Regions from separate parts of the Virgibacillus alimentarius genome, predicted to be linked through region 2. Evidence: a T-box and tRNA genes for the amino acid it is inferred to sense, from the RefSeq annotation. Region 2 holds a T-box; the other holds one or more tRNA genes.
The links. The T-box of region 2 lies ahead of serS (serine--tRNA ligase). A T-box ahead of a tRNA ligase gene usually reads a tRNA of that ligase, here a tRNA-Ser.
Positions count from the first base shown of each region.

Region 1: it encodes a tRNA-Ser, which carries the amino acid that the T-box ahead of serS (serine--tRNA ligase) is inferred to sense. The anticodon was not compared.

Region 1 covers NZ_JAGIKX010000002.1:30,934-42,275, reverse strand. Annotated here, with positions in the region: gene cccA (cytochrome c550) at 1-96, shown strand, start outside; gene J2Z81_RS02345 (tRNA (adenine(22)-N(1))-methyltransferase) at 181-906, shown strand; gene J2Z81_RS02340 (Nif3-like dinuclear metal center hexameric protein) at 887-2,002, shown strand; gene J2Z81_RS02335 (DEAD/DEAH box helicase) at 2,046-3,365, shown strand; gene J2Z81_RS02330 (deoxyribonuclease IV) at 3,402-4,295, shown strand; gene J2Z81_RS02325 (DUF2624 domain-containing protein) at 4,348-4,632, opposite strand; gene J2Z81_RS02320 (MATE family efflux transporter) at 4,813-5,196, shown strand; gene J2Z81_RS02315 (hypothetical protein) at 5,231-5,569, opposite strand; gene J2Z81_RS02310 (NfeD family protein) at 5,627-6,256, shown strand; gene J2Z81_RS02305 (Na/Pi cotransporter family protein) at 6,483-8,105, shown strand; tRNA gene J2Z81_RS02300 (tRNA-Asn) at 8,475-8,546, shown strand; tRNA gene J2Z81_RS02295 (tRNA-Met) at 8,555-8,631, shown strand; tRNA gene J2Z81_RS02290 (tRNA-His) at 8,646-8,721, shown strand; tRNA gene J2Z81_RS02285 (tRNA-Ile) at 8,747-8,823, shown strand; tRNA gene J2Z81_RS02280 (tRNA-Ser) at 8,830-8,922, shown strand; tRNA gene J2Z81_RS02275 (tRNA-Phe) at 8,955-9,030, shown strand; gene J2Z81_RS02270 (superoxide dismutase) at 9,280-9,891, shown strand; gene J2Z81_RS02265 (MFS transporter) at 10,042-11,313, shown strand.
Region 2 covers NZ_JAGIKX010000005.1:25,673-37,014, reverse strand. Annotated here, with positions in the region: gene serS (serine--tRNA ligase) at 122-1,390, opposite strand; T-box leader at 1,455-1,674, opposite strand; gene pdxS (pyridoxal 5'-phosphate synthase lyase subunit PdxS) at 1,762-2,622, opposite strand; gene J2Z81_RS05090 (serine hydrolase) at 2,684-4,018, opposite strand; gene guaB (IMP dehydrogenase) at 4,175-5,647, opposite strand; gene J2Z81_RS05080 (YaaC family protein) at 5,839-6,798, shown strand; gene gyrA (DNA gyrase subunit A) at 6,879-9,395, opposite strand; gene gyrB (DNA topoisomerase (ATP-hydrolyzing) subunit B) at 9,435-11,342, opposite strand, start outside.

The DNA of each region.
Region 1 (11,342 bases), on a different contig from region 2:
GATATTATTATTAACGGAAAAGGCTCGATGCCTCCTGGTATGGCTACTGAAGAAGAAGCCGGTGTATTAGCAGGATGGCTTGCAGAAAAAAAATAAATTAAAATTTTCTTCATGAGGACAAGCTTTCTGATATATAAACAGAAAGCTTTTCTTTAATTATAAAACTTTAAGGAGAATCGAATGAAACACACAATAAAACTTTCCAGACGCCTAACAAATGTAGCCTCATTTTTATCTCCTGGTTCGCTTTTTGCTGATATTGGTTCTGACCATGCGTATCTTCCCTGTTATATATGCTTACAGGATAATGAGGCAAGAGCTATAGCTGGTGAAATTAATGAAGGTCCTTATCTCAGTGCTTGTAAAACAGTTGAATCATATCAATTAACAAATGTAGTAGACGTCCGTCTCGGTGATGGTTTAGAAGTGTTAAATAAAAATGAGGTTACCGAAATCGTAATAGCAGGAATGGGTGGTTCGTTAATAAAAAGTATTTTAGATGATGGCCGGGATAAACTTTTGAATGTAAAGCGAATAATTGTTCAACCTAATATAGAAGAACAAAATGTGCGAAGTTGGCTTTTATCGAATGGCTTTAAATTAACAAATGAAATTATTTTAGAAGAAAACAACCATATTTATGAAATAATTGTCGGAGATAAAGCAGATGAGATAAATTCTAGTAAGTCAACGCTGGAAGAAAAACAGCTATTTTTCGGCCCCTTATTAATGTCAAATCCAAATCCAGTTTTTTATAAAAAATGGCGTTCAGAGCATTCTAAACGAGCAGCAACGCTTGAGCAGATAAAAAAAGCAAATACTTTACATAAAGAAAAAATCAGACAATTTGAAATGGAATTAGATTGGATAGAGGAGGTTTTGCAGAATGAAAAAAAGTATTATTAATTCAGAAATTTTTAAGGTAATGGAAGAATGGGCACCAAAAGATTTTGCATATGATTGGGACAATGTCGGCTTACAAATGGGTTCCTTTAATAAATCTGTTAAAAAAATTATGATTACCTTGGATGTATTGGAATCAGTGGCAGATGAGGCTATAGAAAAAGAGGTAGATTTAATTATAGCTCATCATCCATTATTATTTAAACCTGTAAAGCGGTTGAACACAGATCAATCAAAAGGTCGAACCATTCAGAAACTATTACAGCATCATATATCTGTTTATGCCTCTCATACAAATTTAGATATAGCAACAGGAGGCATTAATGATATATTATGTGATTACTTAGGAATTCAAAATAGAAAAATACTTATCAAAACGCATTCTGAAAAACTTTTTAAAGTTATCGTTTATGTACCTAATACCCATATAGAAAATGTACGTGAAGCTTTAAGTAATGCAGGTGCAGGTCATATTGGGGATTACAGCCACTGCACATTTCAATCAGAAGGTCAGGGTACATTTAAACCGCTCGAAGGAACAAATCCTCATATTGGGATACAGAATAAACTGGAATATGTTAATGAACATAAAATAGAAACAATTGTACAAGAGAGGAAGCTTAATGATGTTTTGGATGCAGCTATTCAAGCACATCCATATGAAGAAGTTGCATATGATGTATACCCCGTAAACAACGAGGGCCAGGCATATGGCATTGGGCGAATTGGTTCATTAAACAAGGAAATGACCCTGCAGTCGCTGGCTGAAAAAGTAAAAAAGGATTTTAACATACCACATGTTCGTGTAACAGGCGATTTAACAAAAAAAATAAATAAAGCGGCTATATTAGGAGGAAGCGGTGAAAAGTATATTTATCAAGCGAAGCAAATGGGAGCTGATGTTTATATAACTGGTGATATGACTTTCCACAATGCCCAAGATGCGTGGGAAATGGGTTTATCCGTAATTGATGCGGGGCACTATATTGAGAAGGTCATGAAACAAGCAACAAAACAATATTTAGATCAAAAGCTTCCAAATGAAAATTTAGAAATAATTGTATCAGAAACAAAGACAGAACCGTTTCAATTTATTTAAATCTATAGCTTGATGATCGTAATCATCAAAAGGAGTTACAATGATGAAAAATACTGATTTTAAGCAATTTGCTTTTCATTCTTTACTTAATAATGTTATAAGGCAATTAAATTTTCAAAAACCTACTGAAATACAACAAAAAATTATGCCTTCCATTCTAAAAGGGGAAAGCGTAATTGGACAATCTCAGACAGGATCTGGAAAAACACATGCCTATTTACTTCCTCTATTTCAAAAAATGAAAACAGAGAGACAAGAAGTTCAATTTGTTATTACTGCCCCAACACGTGAACTTGCTACGCAGATTTATGAGGAAGTTAAGAAAATTACGCACTATGCCAATAAAGACGGCAAATGGATATCTAAACTTTTGGTTGGTGGGACGGACCGAGAAAAGATGGCTGAAAAGCTAAAACAACCGCCACATATTATAGTTGGAACTCCTGGAAGGATACTTGACTTAATTAAAAACGGAGCAGTATCAATTTATACTGCTCAATCCTTTGTTGTTGATGAGGCAGATTTAATGTTAGATTTGGGATTTCTCAGTGACGTAGATCGGTTGTTAACTCGATCAAAAGAAGATATACAACTGCTTGTCTTCTCAGCAACAATTCCGCAAAGACTAGAGCATTTTTTCAAAAAGTATCTAAAAAATCCTATACATGTTAAAATAAAGGATCAGTTATCTCCTGAGACAATGAAGCATTATTTGATTGCATTAAAACATCGAAATGAAGCAGATGTTATTAAGGAGTTTTCGAAAGTAGTAAACCCTTATTTAGCTATAATTTTTACTAACGGTAAAGATAAAGCAAATCAATTGGAGGCTGACCTACAAGAAAGAGGATTAAATGTAGGACTTATACACGGTGGTTTATCTCCCAGAAATAGGAAACGTACGTTAAAAGACATTCAAAACCTGCGTTATCAATATATTGTCTCAACTGATTTGGCTTCAAGGGGAATTGATATAAAAGGGGTCAGTCATGTTATTAATGCCCAGCTTCCCAAAGAAGAAGACTTTTATATCCATCGTGTTGGAAGAACTGCAAGAGCAGGAATGGAAGGAACTGCTATAAACCTTTACAATGATTCAGATTTAAATTTAATTAAAAAGTTAGAACAAAAGGGTTTACCATTTATATATACTGATATCAAAAATGGACAGTGGGTAGAAGCAAAAGCTTGGAATGAACGGAACCTGCGAACAAAAACAACTACAAACATAGAGAAAGAAGCATGGAGAAGAGTACAAAAGGCAAAAAAAGTAAAACCCGGTTACAAAAAGAAAATGAAAAAACAGCATGATGCAATCAAAAAACAATTACAAAAAAAATCGAACCCCAAAAAAAAGAGATAAAAAAGAAAACACAAATAAGATAGGAGAGGGCAAAGAATGGTTTTTTTAGGTTCTCATGTATCAATGAGCGGGAAAAAAATGTTATTAGGATCGAGTGAAGAAGCGGCCTCTTACGGCGCAAATACATTTATGATATATACGGGAGCACCTCAAAATACCCGCAGAAAACCAATTGAAGAACTGAATATTGAAAAAGGAAAAGCTCATATGGATGAGAAAGGCATGAATAATATTGTTGTTCATGCACCATATATTATAAATATTGCAAACACCGTTAAAAGTGAAACGTTTGATTTAGGTGTCACATTTTTACGCAATGAAATCGAACGGACGGAGGCACTTGGTGCTAAACAAATAGTTCTTCACCCAGGAGCACATGTTGGAGCGGGAGTTGAAAAAGGTATAGCAAAAATTGTAGAAGGGCTCAATGAGGTATTAGATGATCAGAGCAATGTACAAATCGCACTTGAAACGATGGCTGGAAAGGGAACAGAAATTGGTAGACGTTTTGAAGAAATCGCATCCATTATAGATGGCGTTAACCATAATGAAAAACTTTCTGTATGCTTAGATACCTGCCATATTCATGATGCCGGATATGATGTTATTAACGATTTTGATGGGGTGTTGAATCAATTTGATAAAATTATTGGAATTGATCGTCTCAAGGTAATTCATGTTAATGACAGTAAAAATGAACAAGGTGCACAAAAAGACCGACATGAAAACATTGGTTTTGGTTACATTGGCTTTGAAGCTCTGCACTATATTGTACATCATCCACAACTAAAAGAACTTCCGAAAATATTAGAGACACCATATGTAGGGGAAGACAAAAAGAATAAAAAACCTCCTTACAAGTTTGAAATCGAAATGATAAAAAAAGGAGAGTTCAAACCTGATTTAAAAAATGAAATTATTAGCCAGTAAAAATGAAGGAATGACGCTCCCAAGGGCCTCATTCCTTTTTTGATATTTTAAATTAATAAAAAAGATGACCTAAACCTTGAGAATGTACCAGCTCATTAAATATTTTTTGTGCTTTCTTTGCAGTTTCAGCGTTTGTTATTTGCGTTAAGGCTTGAAGCATTTTAATACGTTCATTCTCATCAAAGGGGTTTATAGGATGAGTTTTCACATAAGTCGTAATATCCTTTGCTTCCTTTTCAGTAACGGAAAATCCATATTGCTTAGCATAATATAATAATTCATCAGCCGTAAGGTTCTCTAACTTTTTTATGATTAAACTTTTTAAAAAATTAGACATATATTTATCATTCTCCTTAACTTATTCTCTTTACTATATGCAACAATGCTTAAAAATTAACCAATTGAAAGTAAAAATAACCAACCGAAGTAATCTTGGTAAAATGTAACATAAATGATAATTAGAAAGTAATCATAAACTATACATGCACCTCAAACAGCAAAAGGAGGTATTAGCATTATGGATGAACATGATCATACAAAGGAAATGGAAAAGTCAAACGATGATCTGGTATCTTCTAATTTAACTGAACCGCCTGCTGTCACCCCTGAAAGCAGAAGAAATGATGAAGAAGTAGCAGAAGAAATTAGTGCTGATGATTTTGATAAGCAGCTTCGTGTAGATGAAGAAGATAACGATACAGAAGTAAACAGTGTTTATGGATGGATTGGTATCGCTTTATCAGTCATATCCTTTTTTATGATGCCAATCATTTTAGGCGGCGCTGGGATTATTTTAGGTTTTATTTCCAGAAGTCGTGGTGCAGATGCATTAGGAAATACAGCTATAGCTGCGGGTGTAATATCAATTTTAATTACGCTTTTTGTTATTCCATTCGTGTAGAGAAAGAGGCTGATTATTATCGGCCTCTTTCCATTTATATGTTATTATGGTACAAGGGAAAATAATAATATTTAAAAATTTCTAGTTTATATGGATCCGCATCAGGGTTTATTTTTTTAAAATCAATGATAATTTGCTCAATGTCAATATTTGGTGTTTGGTGATGATTGTTATTTATTTGCTCAACTATTGATAATACTGTATCTCCGGGATATACTTTAATTTTTGCAGTACGAATATTAGCTTTTTCTGTAATTTCTGTATCAATTTTTGTATCTAGCGTATTTTTTATGATTCCTGTTGTTAAATCTTTATAGATACTCATAATAAATAAGAAAAGAAATAAAATGATACATATCCTTTTAAACTCCATATTTAAACTCCTTAATTAAAAAATCACCAAAAAATTATTTTAAAAGGTGGTAAAATCGTGGAATTTTTTCTTTCATCAGATTGGTTGGCATTACTTTTTACAGGACTTGGTACACTATTTTTAATAGGAGAAATTCTTGTTAATATGCGTGGAGGATTTGCAATATTAGGGATAGGGTTTATCACTGTTTATTTTTCAGTATTTCTTCAAACTCAATCCTTTGTTCTTATGCTTATTATTTATTTTATCGGTTTATTACTAATTATCATTGATGGAAAAGTATTAAATGACGGAACACTTGCAGCAATTGGATTAGTTGTAATGTTAACCTCTGTTGCATTAGCTTCTCCTACATTTACTGCTGGGATATATGCCATTTGTGGTGTTTTAATAGGAGCGGGAACTTCCTTCATTTTCTTGAAAATCTTTAAGAAACGGGAGATGTGGAATAAAATTATGTTGAAAGACAGATTAACGAAGGAGGCTGGCTATAATTCTTTAAACGCTGATTATAATCAGCTACTCGGAGAAAAGGGAATTACACTAAATGACCTACGACCTGTAGGAACAATTCGGATTAATGATAAGGATTACAGTGCCATTTCAAATGGACAATGGATCCCCAAAAATAATGAAATACAAGTAATAGAAGTTGATGGTACAAAAATTTTGGTGAAGCAATTATAAAATAAAAAAACGCAATGAATGATCACTTTCGTTCATTGCGTTTTTTTACAGCCAACATATCAAACATATTAAACAAGTCAAGTTAAAAAACTAATTTAAGTATCATTTGTGATTTGTAAATTTAATGTAAAGTATTTGCGAAGATACTTTACAAAATAAAGTTATTTATTAATAATGGAATGGTATACGACATAATCTGACAGAAAGTGAAGGGAAGGTTTAACCATTGGAAATCGATGTACAAGCTATGCTGTTTGAATTTATTGGCGGTTTAGGTATTTTTCTATTAGGCATTAAATACATGGGAGATGGATTGCAGCAATCTGCGGGAGATCGGTTAAGAGATATTCTTGACAAATTTACAAGTAATCCTTTTTTGGGTGTATTAGCTGGAATTATTGTTACTGTTCTTATACAAAGTAGTTCAGGTACTACTGTGTTAACTGTAGGCCTAGTTAATGCTGGTTTTATGACTTTAAGACAAGCGATAGGCGTTATTATGGGGGCAAATATTGGTACCACCATAACTGCGTTTATTATAGGCCTGGATATCGGGGAATACGCTTTACCAATAATTGCTGTAGGATGTTTTTTACTATTTTTCTTTAAAAATCAAAAAGTGAATGCCATTGGACAAACTATTTTTGGGTTTGGTGCATTATTTTTTGGGTTGGATTTAATGAGTGCTGGTATGGAACCGCTGCGCAGTTTAGAAGCATTCCATGAACTCACGGTCAGTATGAGTGATAATTCAATACTAGGTGTTGTTATTGGTACTGTTTTCACATTAATTGTACAAAGTTCTAGTGCAACAATTGGTATACTCCAAGGGTTGTTTGCTGAAGGAGCAATAGAACTAAAAGCAGCTATACCCGTTTTGATGGGAGATAACTTAGGAACCACTATAACAGCCATTTTAGCATCACTTGGTGCGACAGTTGCAGCAAAAAGAGCTGCATTTACACATGTTATTTTTAATTTAATGGGTGCAGCTATCTTTTTAATTTTTCTAAGTTTATTTACAACGTTCGTGAGCTATTTACAAGGCCAATTAAATTTAAATCCGGAAATGACAATTGCATTTGCACATGGAAGTTTTAATATGGCCAATACAGTTATTCAATTTCCTTTTATTGGTATACTTGCATGGATAGTTACAAAAATTATACCGGGTGAAGATACAATAATTGAGTATAAGCCAAAGCATTTGGATCCTATATTTATTCAACAATCATCGACCCTAGCGTTAGATCAAGCAAAATCCGAAATTGTTCGCATGGGCGAATACGCATACAAAGGCCTCGAGGAGACGAATTTATATTTAACAACGCAACAGCAAAAATATTCGGAGATGGCTGTTCAAGTTGAGGGAGCTTTAAATAACCTCGATCGGGAAATAACGGATTATTTGATAAGCATTTCCAGTGGAACAATGACAGAATTAGAAAGTGCAAAACACACTTCACTTATGGACACCGTTCGCGATATTGAACGAATTGGGGATCATTTCGAAAATATCGTTGAACTGATTGATTATAAAATTTCAAACAAAGTTAATATTACAGAACAGGCACAAGAAGACCTGAATGATATGTTTGACTTAACGATTTTAACCGTAAAGCAGGCCGTTAAAGCTCTTGAGACAATGGATAGAGAAGAAGCGCTTGCTGTTGCACAAAAAGAAGATCAAATAGATAAAATGGAGAGAAATTATCGTAAAAAACATATTATTCGCATGAATGAAGGAAAATGTAACGGTTCAGCAGGCATTGTTTTTGTCGATATATTAAGTAATTTAGAAAGAATTGGTGACCATGCAGTAAATATAGCAGAAGAGGTACTGGATTAAATCGCATCATTTATGTATTTAAGAAAATAATTGAATTTTAGTATTGAAAACTATATAAGAAAGTGCTATAGTATGTATTGTTGTTTCTAAAGACAACAATACATACTAATTATTTAAAAAAATATTTTAAAAAATATTTCAAGAAAATAATTGACAGATCGTGTCGAACATGATAAATTATATTTCGTGCCTAACCAATATCAAAAAATATAAAGACATTATCTCATAGAGAAAATGTAAATTTGATTAACTAATTACTTGTTAAACTTTACCGATCTAGTTATAAGTAACCTTGAAGAACCAATTAACTGTAAATAAACATGTAGATGCCAGGGAAAAAGAACGATTGTTAATAGATACTAAAATCATTCCACAGTAGCTCAGCGGTAGAGCTATCGGCTGTTAACCGATCGGTCGTAGGTTCGAATCCTACCTGTGGAGCCTTATTTGGCGGTGTAGCTCAGCTGGCGAGAGCGTACGGTTCATACCCGTAAGGTCGTGGGTTCGATCCCCTCCGCCGCTACCAATCTACTTCATTTGGCGGTCGTGGCGAAGCGGTCAACGCACCGGATTGTGGCTCCGGCATTCGTGGGTTCGATTCCCACCGGTCGCCCCATTACATTAGTAAAATATTTTATTAAGGACCCTTAGCTCAGTTGGTTAGAGCTATCGGCTCATAACCGATCGGTCGCAGGTTCGAATCCTGCAGGGTCCACCATTATACGGAGGAATACCCAAGTCTGGCTGAAGGGGTCGGTCTTGAAAACCGAAAGGGGTGTCAAAGCCCGCGGGGGTTCGAATCCCTCTTCCTCCTCCATACATAAACTTGCTAAGATAAATAGAAATAATGGCTCGGTAGCTCAGTCGGTAGAGCAAAGGACTGAAAATCCTTGTGTCGGCGGTTCGATTCCGTCCCGAGCCACCACTAAATGACGTAACAAGCAAAAATGCTTGTTTTTTTTGAGGGTAATTTTTCTGAAATTTCATTGTTTATTTTATTGCTAGAAAAAGTATGTGAAAGCGTAGATCATCTTTCATCCAACTTACATTAATCAAGGACTTCAAGAGAATGCAAAATATTTGCATGAGTTGAAACGCTTTGGTACTCTTGATAAGTAAAGGTGAATAATATATCCTTTTACTTTAGAATAATTTTGAAGGAGGAAATTTAATCATGGCTAAATTTGAATTACCTGAACTACCTTATGCATACGATGCTTTAGAACCAACAATCGACAAGGAAACAATGAACATTCACCATACAAAGCATCATAATACTTATGTTACAAACCTAAATGGTGCTTTAGAAGGTAATGAAACCCTTCAATCTAAATCGTTAGAAGACCTTATAAGCAATTTAGAGAATGTACCTGAAAACATCCGTACTGCAGTACGAAATAACGGTGGTGGACATGCTAACCACAGTCTTTTCTGGAAAGTTCTATCACCAAACGGTGGAGGAAATCCATCAGGAGAACTTGCTGATAAAATTAATGGTAAATTCGGAAGCATTGATAAATTTAAAGAAGAATTCGAAACAGCTGCAAAAAAACGTTTTGGTTCTGGATGGGCATGGTTAGTAGTTAATAATGGTGAACTAGAAGTAATGAGTACTCCTAATCAAGATAGTCCTTTAATGGAAGGGAAAACGCCTATATTGGGGTTAGATGTTTGGGAGCATGCATACTACCTAAACTATCAAAACAGACGTCCTGAATATGTTTCTGCATTCTGGAATGTAGTAAATTGGGATGAGGTAGCCAAGAATTATAACAATGCTAAATAAGAATGAGTTTAAAAATACGAGGAAATATCCTCGTATTTTTTTATGCAAAAACAGCTATATTGGCTTTATATAAATTTTTTTGTGAGGGCTTTTTGTATATCTCATGCCGATTTGCTCACACTATTTAAAGAGAAAAAGGAGCCTTGAGATATGCAAAAAAAACTTAGTTTTTTATCAGAAAAAATGGATATTGATCGTGATTTAATTTTTTTGTTAATTATTGGAGGGCTCTATTCGTTAGGGCTTTTTCTTTCTAACACTTTTGTAAATGTTTATTTATGGAAACAAGCGGGTGACTATATTACTATCGCTGTTTATAACCTAGCTATATACCTGTTTCAACCTATTACTTTCATTTTGGCAGGAAAGACTGCAAAAAAAATTGATCGTATTATTGTATTAAGACTAGGGGTTATTTTCTTATCTGTATTTTTTATGAGTGTATTAATCATTGGAGAAAAGGCAGCTACTTATAATTTCATACTCGGGAGCCTGCTCGGTATCGGTTATGGATTTTACTGGCTTGCTTTTGATGTTTTAACATTTGAAATTACCGAACCAGATACACGTGATTTTTTTAATGGATTCCTAGGTGTCTTGCAATCTTTTGGAGGAATGGTTGGCCCGTTAATTGCTGGGTTTATCATTGCGAAAATGTCAGATAATACAGGGTATACGACAATATTTACGATTTCTTTTATTTTGTTTATCTGTGCTGTAGCCTGTAGCTTCTTTTTAAAACGGCGTCAAGCAGAAGGAAGCTTTCAATTTAAAAAAATTTTAAGAGAAAGGCACCATAATAAAAATTGGAACCGAATTTTATATGCCCATATTTTCCAAGGTTTAAGGGAAGGGATTTTCCTATTTGTTATCACAATCTGGGTATTTTTAGTGACCAAAAGTGAATTTGCCTTGGGTATGTTTAATTTACTTTTATCTGGTTTATCATTAGTATTTTATTTTATTGCAACGAAATTCATTAAACCCGCCCGAAGGAAGTTAGCTATATTAATTGGAGCTGCCATGCTGTACTTTTCACTTTATATCATTTTATTTCAAATTAGTTATACCAAATTGCTTATATATGCGATTATAATTGGTATTGCCTATCCAATTATCAGTGTACCGTATGTATCATTAACTTATGATGTAATCGGTAAGGCGCGGGATGCAAAAGATTTACGTGTTGAATATATCGTTGTCAGAGAATTTTTTGTGAATATCGGGAGAGTAATATCCATTAGTATTTTTCTTCTGACTGTTATCAATTTCTCTTCTGAACTGGCAATTCCTATATTGTTAATGATTTTTGGTTCAGGTCATCTTTTTATTTATTTATTTGTAAAAAATATATATTTGACTAGCTCCCCAGAAAAAGAAATCATGATAAAAGATCGAATAACTGATGAAAAAAATCGTTAAATGAGTTAGAATTTCATAAATTAAATGCT
Region 2 (11,342 bases):
ATCGACAAGATATATAATATCATGCCTTTAAAAGGTTGTCAACAAAAATTAAATATTTTTTGGCAAGAAATAGGGAGAACGATAATGAGCCTGCCCTACTTCAGCCAAAATGAGATAAAATTTACTTTATAACTTCTCTTCCACCCATATAAGGACGCAAAACTTCTGGGATAACGACTGAGCCATCTTCCTGCTGAAAATTTTCTAAGATAGCTGCAACTGTACGTCCAACAGCTACACCTGATCCATTTAGTGTGTGAACAAACTCGGGCTTTCCGTTTGCTTCCCTTCGAAACCGGATTCCGGCACGTCTTGCCTGGAAATCCTCAAAATTAGAGCAAGAGGATATTTCGCGGTATGTTTCTTGACTTGGAATCCATACTTCAATGTCATACTTCTTTGCTGCTGTAAATCCTAAATCACCCGTACACATGCTCATAACGCGATAAGGCAGATTTAATAATTGTAACACTTTCTCCGCATTTTCCGTCAATGTCTCTAATGTTTCATATGATTCCTCTGGTTTTGAAAAATGAACAAGTTCAACTTTATTGAATTGATGCTGGCGAATAAGACCTCGAGTATCTCTTCCGGCAGAACCTGCCTCAGACCGGAAATTTGCACTAAATGCAACATATTTTTTTGGCAGTTCCTCCATGATTTCATCACGATAATAATTCGTTACAGGTACTTCAGAAGTTGGTATCATAAAGTAATCCCAATCAGCAACACGAAAAGCATCCTCTTCAAATTTTGGCAGTTGTCCAGTACCTGTTAAACTTGCACGATTTACCATATATGGTGGTAGCATTTCCTCATAGCCGTGCTCATCAGCATGCAGATCAATCATGAAATTAAAAAGTGCTCGTTCAAGTCTTGCTCCGATTCCTTTATAGAAAACAAAACGGCTTCCGGTAACTTTTGCGGCTCTTTCAAAATCCAGTATATCTAGATTCTTAGCAATATCCCAATGTGGCTTTACTTCATGCGTAAACTCTGGTACATCTCCCCATTTTCGTACTTCCACATTATCCTCATCATCTTCTCCAATTGGTACACTTTCATGTGGTATATTCGGAATAGCATACATAATATTAGCTAATTTGTCTTCAGTTTCCTTTAGTTCTTTGTCATAATTGGAAATTTGATCTCCTACTTCACGCATATCTTTAATTGCTGTATCTGCGTCTTTTTTTTCCTTTTTTAATACAGAAATTTGTTTTGAAACTTCATTACGCTTTGCTTTTAATGTCTCTGTTTCTTTGATTAATGTGCGCCGCTTTTCATCAAGTTCAGCAAATTTCTCAAGTTCCGACAGGTCTTCTCCACGATGTTTCAGTTTATCCTTTACTTCTTGTAAATGATTGCGCAAAAATTTCATATCCAACATAGTTATTTCCTCCTTATATGAAAGATCCTAGCTCAATAAAAATAAAAAACTCCCGCCCTAAAAAAGTAGGGACGAGAGTGTATTTCCCGCGTTGCCACCCTTGTTGAAGAGGATAACCCTTCCGGCTCACAGTTATTAACGGTACTTAACCGGGTTTATCTACATAAATAATCTATCAATAAACCAGTTCAAGGATGGATTCATAGCACACTACACCGATTTTCACCAACCATCGACTCTCTATAGAAGTTAATGCTATTACTAATTCCTATCGCTACTGTTAAACATTGTATAAGAATTATGATATATCATAGCGAATAAATAAGTAAGATGCAAGTACATATGATCATTATTAACCTTATGCTTTGCTTTTATTCACTTCGATCCTGCATACGCTCTCCTGCTTCTAATGTACTCATTTCAATCCCTTTCATAGCAGTACCTAGATCTTTAGAAAGCTCGCCAATTAATTTATAATCTTTGTAATTTGCTGTCGCCTGAACGATTGCTCCTGCAAATTTCTTAGGATTATCGGATTTAAAAATACCTGAACCTACAAACACGCCGTCAGCACCCAGCTCCATCATTAATGCCGCATCAGAAGGGGTTGCAACACCACCTGCTGCAAAATTATTTACAGGTAAACGTCCTTCTTTACGAATAGCCATTAAAAGTTCATAAGGTGCTCCAATATTTTTAGCATAGGTCATGACTTCATCTTCAGACATTGCTACAAGCTGGCGAATTTCTGAATTAACTTCTCGCAAGTGACGTACCGCTTCGACAATATTCCCTGTACCAGGCTCACCTTTTGTACGAAGCATGGAAGCACCTTCACCAAGGCGGCGCGCTGCTTCGCCTAAATTACGGCATCCACATACAAATGGAACCGTATAGTCTGATTTTTTAAGATGGAATACCTCATCAGCTGGTGTTAACACTTCACTTTCATCAATATAATCGACACCCATGGCTTCCATCACACGCGCTTCGACAATGTGTCCAATGCGGCCTTTAGCCATAACTGGAATAGAAACAGCATTCATCACTTCCTCCGTAATCGTAGGATCAGCCATGCGGGCTACTCCACCAGCTGCGCGAATATCTGATGGCACTCGCTCTAAGGCCATAACTGCTACTGCTCCAGCTTCCTCAGCAATTTTAGCTTGCTCAGCGTTAACAACATCCATAATAACGCCATTTTTAGGTATTTCTACGCTAGCATTTGTCATTTGATTTCCCCCTGTATTCTCACAATTTAAAATTTAAAAGCGATTATTTATATAATACCATTTAGAACCAGCCTTTAACAGTATCAACAATAGTAGAAAATAAATTTGCGAAGAAAGAGCCAATTGCTCCTAACGCTAGCATAAACCAATTCTTTTTCTCCACTTCTTCTGTAGCGATTACATCAACCGTTTGTTTATCTTTTTTATCGAAAAGGTAACCGTAGTCATCATCACCATCATACACAAGTTCAGCAGTCCCTATCTTTTCTCCCTTTTTAATGGGCGCAGTTAATTCCCCATCTTTATTTAATTTCTTTTTATCAAAATGGTATTTGACACTATATTTTTTCTCGTCCCCTTTTTTCACTGGGGCCTGAATCGCATCTTTAAGCGCAATATCTATATTTTCATCTTTTCCTTTTATTACTGGAAGCGTTGATTTACCTTTCAATTGATAGTTTTTAGGGAATAACTCTTTCATTGTAAAATGTTTAAATCCATAATCAAATAGTTTTGCAGTTTCCTTAAAGCGTTCTTTTTCGCTTTCTGTTTTCATCACGACAGAAATTAGCTGCTTTCCATCACGCGTAACTGTTCCAGTAAAGCAATAGCCGGCAAGGTCTGTAAAACCTGTTTTTAAACCTGTTACCCCTTCATAAGCAAATTGTTTCAGATAGGACGCATCATGTGGAAGCATGTAGTTCCAATTGCGAATGGTTTGACCATCAAATTCAGTTTCTGGAATTTTTGATATTTCAAGTGCCTCTGGATAATCATTTACTAAATTATAGGCTAATATGGCGGCAGAACGGGCGGACATTAAGTTCACCTCATCCGGTTCTGTCCCTTCCGGATGATTATCACCTAGTGATTTATTATCTAAGCCGCTGGAATTTACAAATTTATACTCTGGCAGTCCCATTTCTCCAGCTTTTTTATTCATTAATTTTACAAATTCACCTTCTGAACCAGCAATAAGTTCAGCAAGTGCAATGGTTGTTGCATTATCGGAATTAATCGCCATTGCCTCATATAACTGACGTACAGTGTAATCCTTATCTTGTTTCAAACCTACTCCTGAAAATGATTCATCTGCAGATATACTATATGCATAGTCACTGATTTGCGTTGTTGTCTCCCAATCTATTTCCCCTTTTTCAATAGCTTCCCAAACAAGATATTCTGTCATCATCTTGGTCATACTAGCAGGTGGAAGTTCGATGTCTGGATTTTTTGCATATAAAACCTTCCCTGTTTCAGCATCAACTAATATAGCTGATTCTGCATTAAGATTTAATTCTTTAGCTTGTACAGCATTTGGTTGTGCTGAAAACAATGCTGTCATTACAAAAGTTATGAGTAAAAATGACAAACCCTTTCCTATGTTGTGTTTCAACTTTCTCTACCTCCACTTTTCACCTTTAACATTTTTATTTTTAGAACGAACGAGACACACCTTTGTTATTTTACCATAATAAAAAGTAAAAAAATAGATAGGGAAGTGTCCCTATCTATATTATTATTTAGGAATTTTTTATGCTTATTAAAGCGTCTATTGAACGGAATAATTCGGTGCTTCTTTGGTTATTTGAACGTCATGCGGATGGTTCTCTCTTAGTCCCGCATTGGTAATTTTAATAAATTGAGATTCATTTCGGAGGGCATCAATTGTTTCTGAACCAGTATACCCCATACCAGCGCGAAGTCCTCCGATTAGCTGATGAAATGTTTCTGCCAGCGGACCTTTATAAGCGACTCTTCCCTCAATTCCCTCAGGAACTAATTTGTTCGACTGTGAAGAATCTTGGAAATAGCGATCTTTAGAGCCCGCCTTCATTGCTCCTACTGATCCCATGCCACGATACACTTTATATTGTCTTCCTTGATATATTTCCATTTCACCGGGGCTTTCTGTAACGCCCGCAAACATACTTCCAAGCATAACCGCGTGAGCGCCCGCTGCTAATGCTTTTACAATATCACCAGAATACTTGATTCCTCCATCTGCAATGACAGGAACACCATATTCCGAAGCTGCTTTTGCACAGTCATTTACTGCTGTTATTTGTGGAACTCCTATTCCTGCTACAACACGGGTTGTACAAATAGAACCAGGTCCAATACCGACCTTAACAATTGATGCGCCAGCCTCAATTAAGTCCCTTGTCGCCTCTGCTGTAGCAACATTTCCAGCAATAATATCGAGATTTGGATACGCATCGCGAATACTTTTTACTTTTTCTAACACCCCTTTGGAGTGTCCATGGGCTGTATCAATGACAATAACATCGACACTTGCTTCAACCAATTTTTCAATACGTTTCATTGCATCATTCGTTACGCCTACAGCAGCACCAACAATTAATCTCCCTTGTGAATCTTTTGCAGCATTTGGGAATTCAATTACTTTTTCAATATCTTTAATTGTAATTAAGCCTTTAAGAATATTTGCTTCATCAACTAAAGGTAATTTTTCAATTTTGAATTTCTGCATTAAATTCTCTGCTTCTTCCAATGTTGTGCCCACTGGAGCAGTTACAAGATCTTCACTAGTCATAACATCTGCGATAGTAATGGAATAATCTTGAATAAAGCGTAAGTCCCGATTCGTTAAAATACCGACTAATTCTTGGTCTTCAATATTGTTAACGATCGGTACTCCGGAAATGCGGAATTTCCCCATTAAATGTTCAGCATCAAACACTTGATGTTCAGGAGTTAAGAAAAATGGATTTGTAATTACACCACTCTCAGAACGCTTTACACGGTCAACAATCTCTGCCTGATCCTCAATGGACATGTTTTTATGAACAACTCCAAAGCCGCCTTGGCGAGCCATTGCAATTGCCATAGATGCTTCTGTTACCGTATCCATACCAGCACTAATTAAAGGAGCATTTAATTTTAAATGATCTGATAACGTTGTTCCCACATTTACATCACTTGGTAAAACTTCTGATTTAGCTGGCATTAATAAAACATCATCAAATGTTAACCCTTCTTTTGCAAACTTATCTTCACGCATCATTTTTCCTCCTTATTTTTTAAGTTTCGTATATATGAACTATGATTATAATTAATCAAATTGGTGAAACTATACAGTAGTCTATTGTAATATACAATACGTGATCACAAATGCTTTTTCAATAACAGATTCTTCATCGATAAAAAGTAAATAGATTCTAAATTTTTTAAATAGTAAAGAGAGGTAATGGGATGAATAAAAAGCGCATAAAAGACTTTTATATTTATTTACAATCCCAGCAAACTGCACAACACTTTCTTCATCAATGTTATAAAAAAAGACAAATATCGAATGCTGAGGCAAAGAGCTATGAAAATTGTAATACTTTTATGTATTACTTGGAGCATGGATACCAATTTTACACAAGTGGCAAAGACAGTAAACCCATGCTGCAGCCTATTCTATATTTTTATGGAATGACGCATCTTATTAAGGCTTGTCTTTTAACAAAAAGGCCAAATTATCCAGAATCAACATCTATGCTAGCACATGGTGTCTCAACTAGGAAAAGGAAAAAAAAAGATTATACATTTATCCAAGATGAAATCAAATTACAGCATAATGGTCTTTTCCCCTATTTTTCTGAACATCTGTTTTCTATACGCCAGTTTCCTTTTGGCAAAATCAAAATGTATGATCTATTATCCCTAATTCCCGAAATATCTTCATTATTCCGTCTCCAAAATAGCGAAAAATTAACGATAATAGGTAAGCTTGACTCAAGAATTTTAAAATTTCCTATATCCTTATTAGATAGCTATCATTTAACAAAAAAAGCCTTTATTCAGCGTATACAGACGTATTTACCAAATATAGAACATATTAAAAGTGAGTCATCATTTCTGTCCGTCGAATTAGAAAAACCTATCTCAGAATCTTATGGTCCTTTCTTTTTCCATTGTTTGGATCATACCATTCATTTTCCAATCTTCCGAGAACATGATATCCATATTTCGGAAGTAATGATTCATTATTTATTATTATATAATCTGAGTATGTTATCCCGGTATGAAACAGAATGGTGGGGAGAGCTTTTAACAACCAAACCTGAAGTAGACTATCCATTTATCATTCAGTTTCTCACATACACATTTGAAAAGATTCCGCTATTACTTGGACAACTGCTTTATCAAATGCATCTTTCCAAATAACCAGTAAAGCTTTTAGCAAGTAGATAGCAAAAAAGATGACTTCAGAAAGTGTTTGGCCTTCTGAGTCATCCTTTACGTTTTTATTCTTCGTCTGGTCTATTTTCTTCGTCCTTGTTTACTTCTGAATCAGATTGCGATGCTTCTTCTTGTCCTTTTTGCTCATCTTCTTCATGTTCAACTTTAGCAACAGTCGCCACTTCTTCATCATTTTGCAGACGAATGAGACGCACTCCCATTGTATTGCGGCCGGTTTCGGATATATCGGTTACAGGGATGCGAATTAATACTCCGGCAACTGTAATAAGCATTAATTCTTCTTCTCCAGTAACCGCCTTTACTGCAACAACATCACCTGTTTTATCTGTTAATTTACATGTAAAAATACCTTTTCCACCACGATTAGTAGTACGGTACTCTTCTTCAGGGGTTTGTTTTCCATATCCTTTATTGGTAATGTGGAGAATCTTAGAGTCTTCTTCAATAATTTCCATAGAAACCACCACATCTCCACCACGCAAAGTGATACCCTTCACTCCTGCAGCAGTCCTGCCCATTGCTCTTATTTGACTCTCATGGAAACGGATGAGATAACCATTTTCCGTTGCAAGCATCATATCTTTTGTGCCATCTGTTAGCCGTACCGAAATTAATTCGTCTTCATCACGAAGACCTACAGCAATTAATCCACCCTTACGAATATTTTTGAATTGAGATAGTGTTGTCCGTTTAGAAATGCCATGTTTCGTCGTAAAGAATAAATAATCATCTTCACTAAATTCATTTACTGAAATAACCGCATTAATCCACTCATCTCTTTCAATTTGAATCATATTAATGATAGGAATGCCTTTAGCTGTTCGACTGAACTCAGGTATTTCATAGCCTTTCACCTTATAAACCTTCCCTTTATTTGTAAAGAAAAGAACAGTGTCATGTGTAGAGGTTGATACAAGATGTTCCACAAAATCATCCGCATTAGTGCCCATTCCTTGAATACCACGGCCTCCACGCTTTTGTGTACGATAGGTGGATGATGGCAGGCGTTTAATATATCCTTGATGTGTTAGCGTGATGACGATATTTTCTTCAGGAATTAAATCCTCGTCTTCAAAGAAGTCTACACCACCAGGCACAATATCGGTGCGGCGATCATCGTTATAGCGCTCTTTTATTTCGTTGAGTTCTTCACGGATGATTTCTAATACTTTCTCTTCATCAGCTAAAATAGCCTTTAATTCATCAATTAATTGGATTAATTCATTATATTCATTTTCAATCTTTTCTCTTTCTAAACCGGTTAGTCGTTGCAAGCGCATATCCAAGATTGCTTGTGCTTGTTTTTCAGAAAGATTAAAGCGTTCTATTAACCCTTGCCTTGCTACATCTGTGGTTTTTGAGTTACGAATCAATGAAATGACTTCGTCCAGATGATCAAGTGCAATTCGTAAACCTTCTAAAATATGAGCACGTGCTTCCGCTTTGCGTAATTCAAAAGCAGTACGTCGCTTGATAATCACCTTTTGATGTTCCAAATAATGCTCTAAACATTGCTTAATGGATAGTACCCTTGGCTGGCCCTCTACTAAGGCGAGCATATTAATACCAAATGTTGTTTGTAGGGCTGTGTATTTATACAAATTATTTAAAACAACACTTGCATTAACATCACGACGTAATTCGATAACAATCCGCATCCCGTTTCGATCAGATTCATCACGTAAATCAGTAATGCCATCTATCCGTTTATCACGAACATGATCAGCTATTTTTTCAATTAATTTTGCCTTATTGACTTGATATGGTAATTCAGTAACGATAATCATTGATTTCCCATTCGGTTGCTCTACGATATCAGACTTAGCCCGAATTGTGATTGAACCCTTCCCAGTTTCATAGGCTCTGCGTATACCGCTTTTCCCAAGGATTTGCCCAGCTGTAGGAAAGTCGGGGCCATACAGATAATTCTCCATTAGTTCATCAATCGTAATATCCGGATCTTTACTAATCGCCAAAACGGCATCAATGGTTTCTCCCAAATTATGTGGTGGGATGTTGGTGGCCATTCCAACTGCAATCCCAGACGTGCCATTAACAAGTAAATTTGGAAACCTTGCTGGAAAGACGACAGGCTCCCTCTCTGTACCATCATAATTGTCCTGGTAATCGATGGTGTCTTTATTAATATCACGTAATAGTTCCATTGATATTTTGGACATACGTGCCTCTGTATAACGCATTGCTGCTGCTGAATCACCATCAACCGAGCCGAAGTTACCATGACCATCTACAAGCATATTTCGATAACTAAAATCTTGAGCCATACGAACCATTGCTTCATAAACTGCTGAATCACCATGGGGGTGGTACTTCCCGATAACTTCCCCAACGATTCGTGCAGATTTTTTATAAGCTTTATCCGCATGCATCCCGAGATCATTCATTGCATATAATATGCGACGATGAACAGGCTTTAACCCATCACGGACATCCGGCAGGGCACGCGCTACAATAACACTCATTGCATAGTCAAGAAAAGATGTACGCATTTCTTTGCTTATATTAACTTCTTGAACATTGGGACGTTGTTGATCCGCCATTTGATTACCTCCTACTGGAAAACCCTTTGTAGATTCCCCTTATACATCTAAATTTTGAACATATTGCGCATTTTCTTCAATAAAGTTTCGGCGCGGTTCCACTTTATCACCCATTAAAATATTAAAAACTTCATCCGCATCCATCGCATCGGTTAACTCAACTTGAAGTAATGTTCGAGTTTCTGGATCCATGGTTGTTTCCCATAACTGTGTCGCATTCATTTCACCTAAACCTTTATAACGCTGAATACCTGGTTTCGGTGATTTAGGAATTTCTTCTAAAATACGGTCTAATTCTGCATCATCATAGGCATAATGTGCTGCTTTTCCTTGTTGGACCTTATAAAGTGGTGGTTGTGCGATGTAAATATAACCATGTTCAATTAACGGTTTCATATAACGATAGAAAAACGTCAATAATAATGTGCGAATATGCGCTCCGTCGACATCTGCATCCGTCATAATAACGATTTTATGATAACGGGCTTTGCTGATATCAAAGTCTTCCCCAATACCCGTACCTAGTGCTGTTATCATCATTCGTACTTCGTTATTCGATAAAATGCGGTCCAAACGGGCCTTTTCCACATTTAAAATCTTACCGCGAAGAGGCAAGATAGCTTGGAAATGGCGATCTCGTCCCTGTTTTGCAGAACCCCCAGCAGAATCCCCCTCAACAATATATAATTCACTTATTTCTGCGTCTTTTGAAGAACAATCTGCTAGTTTACCCGGTAAATTGGAAACTTCCAGGGCACTTTTTCTTCTAGTTAATTCTCGAGCTTTCTTTGCAGCCATACGAGCACGAGAAGCCATAAGTCCCTTTTCAACAATTGTTTTTCCGATCGAAGGGTTTTCGTAAAGAAACTTTGAAAATGCTTCACTAAATACAGAATCTGTCACCGTGCGAACTTCACTGTTTCCGAGTTTTGTCTTTGTTTGCCCTTCAAATTGCGGGTCTGGATGTTTAATAGAAACAATAGCAGTCATCCCTTCCCGAACATCATCTCCGGATAAATTCGGATCATCTTCCTTAAATAAATTATTTTTTCGAGCATAATCATTGATGACACGGGTCAGTCCAGTCCTAAATCCAGATTCATGCGTTCCACCCTCATACGTATGAATATTATTTGCAAAGGAATAAAGATTGCTAGCATATCCATCATTGTATTGTATAGATACTTCTACTGCTATTTGCTGATCTTCACCTTCAGAATAAAATGGCTCGTGTAAAGCATCTTTGGTTCGGTTAAGATATTCAACATAAGAGATAATTCCACCTTCATAATGATAAGTAACAGGCTCTTCATCATTTCGCTTATCTTCTAGTGAAATGGAAATTCCCTTATTTAAAAATGCCAATTCACGAAGACGTTGCGCTAACGTCTCAAAATCAAATACAGTAGTTTCTGTGAAAATAGTCGGATCAGGTTTAAAATGAATAATTGTTCCTGTAATATCCGTCTCGCCAATTACTTTAATGTCTTCTTGAGATACTCCCTTTTCAAACCCTAGATAATAAACTTTTTCATCACGATGCACATATACTTCTAAGTTACTGGATAATGCGTTTACTACGGATGCACCTACACCATGCAAACCACCAGATACTTTATAGCCGCCACCACCAAACTTTCCGCCTGCGTGGAGGACAGTCATAATAACTTCCAGTGCAGATTTTCCTGTTTTCTCATGCGTATCAACCGGAATTCCCCGGCCATTATCTTTAACAGTAATACTATTGTCTTTTTCGACAATTACCTGTATATGATCACAGTACCCTGCCAACGCTTCGTCAATACTGTTATCAATAATTTCCCAAACAAGATGGTGAAGTCCCTTTTCACTCGTTGATCCAATATACATACTAGGGCGTTTCCTAACAGCTTCTAAACCTTCAAGAATCTGTATTTGCTCCGCATCATATGCTTGTTCATTTGTTAC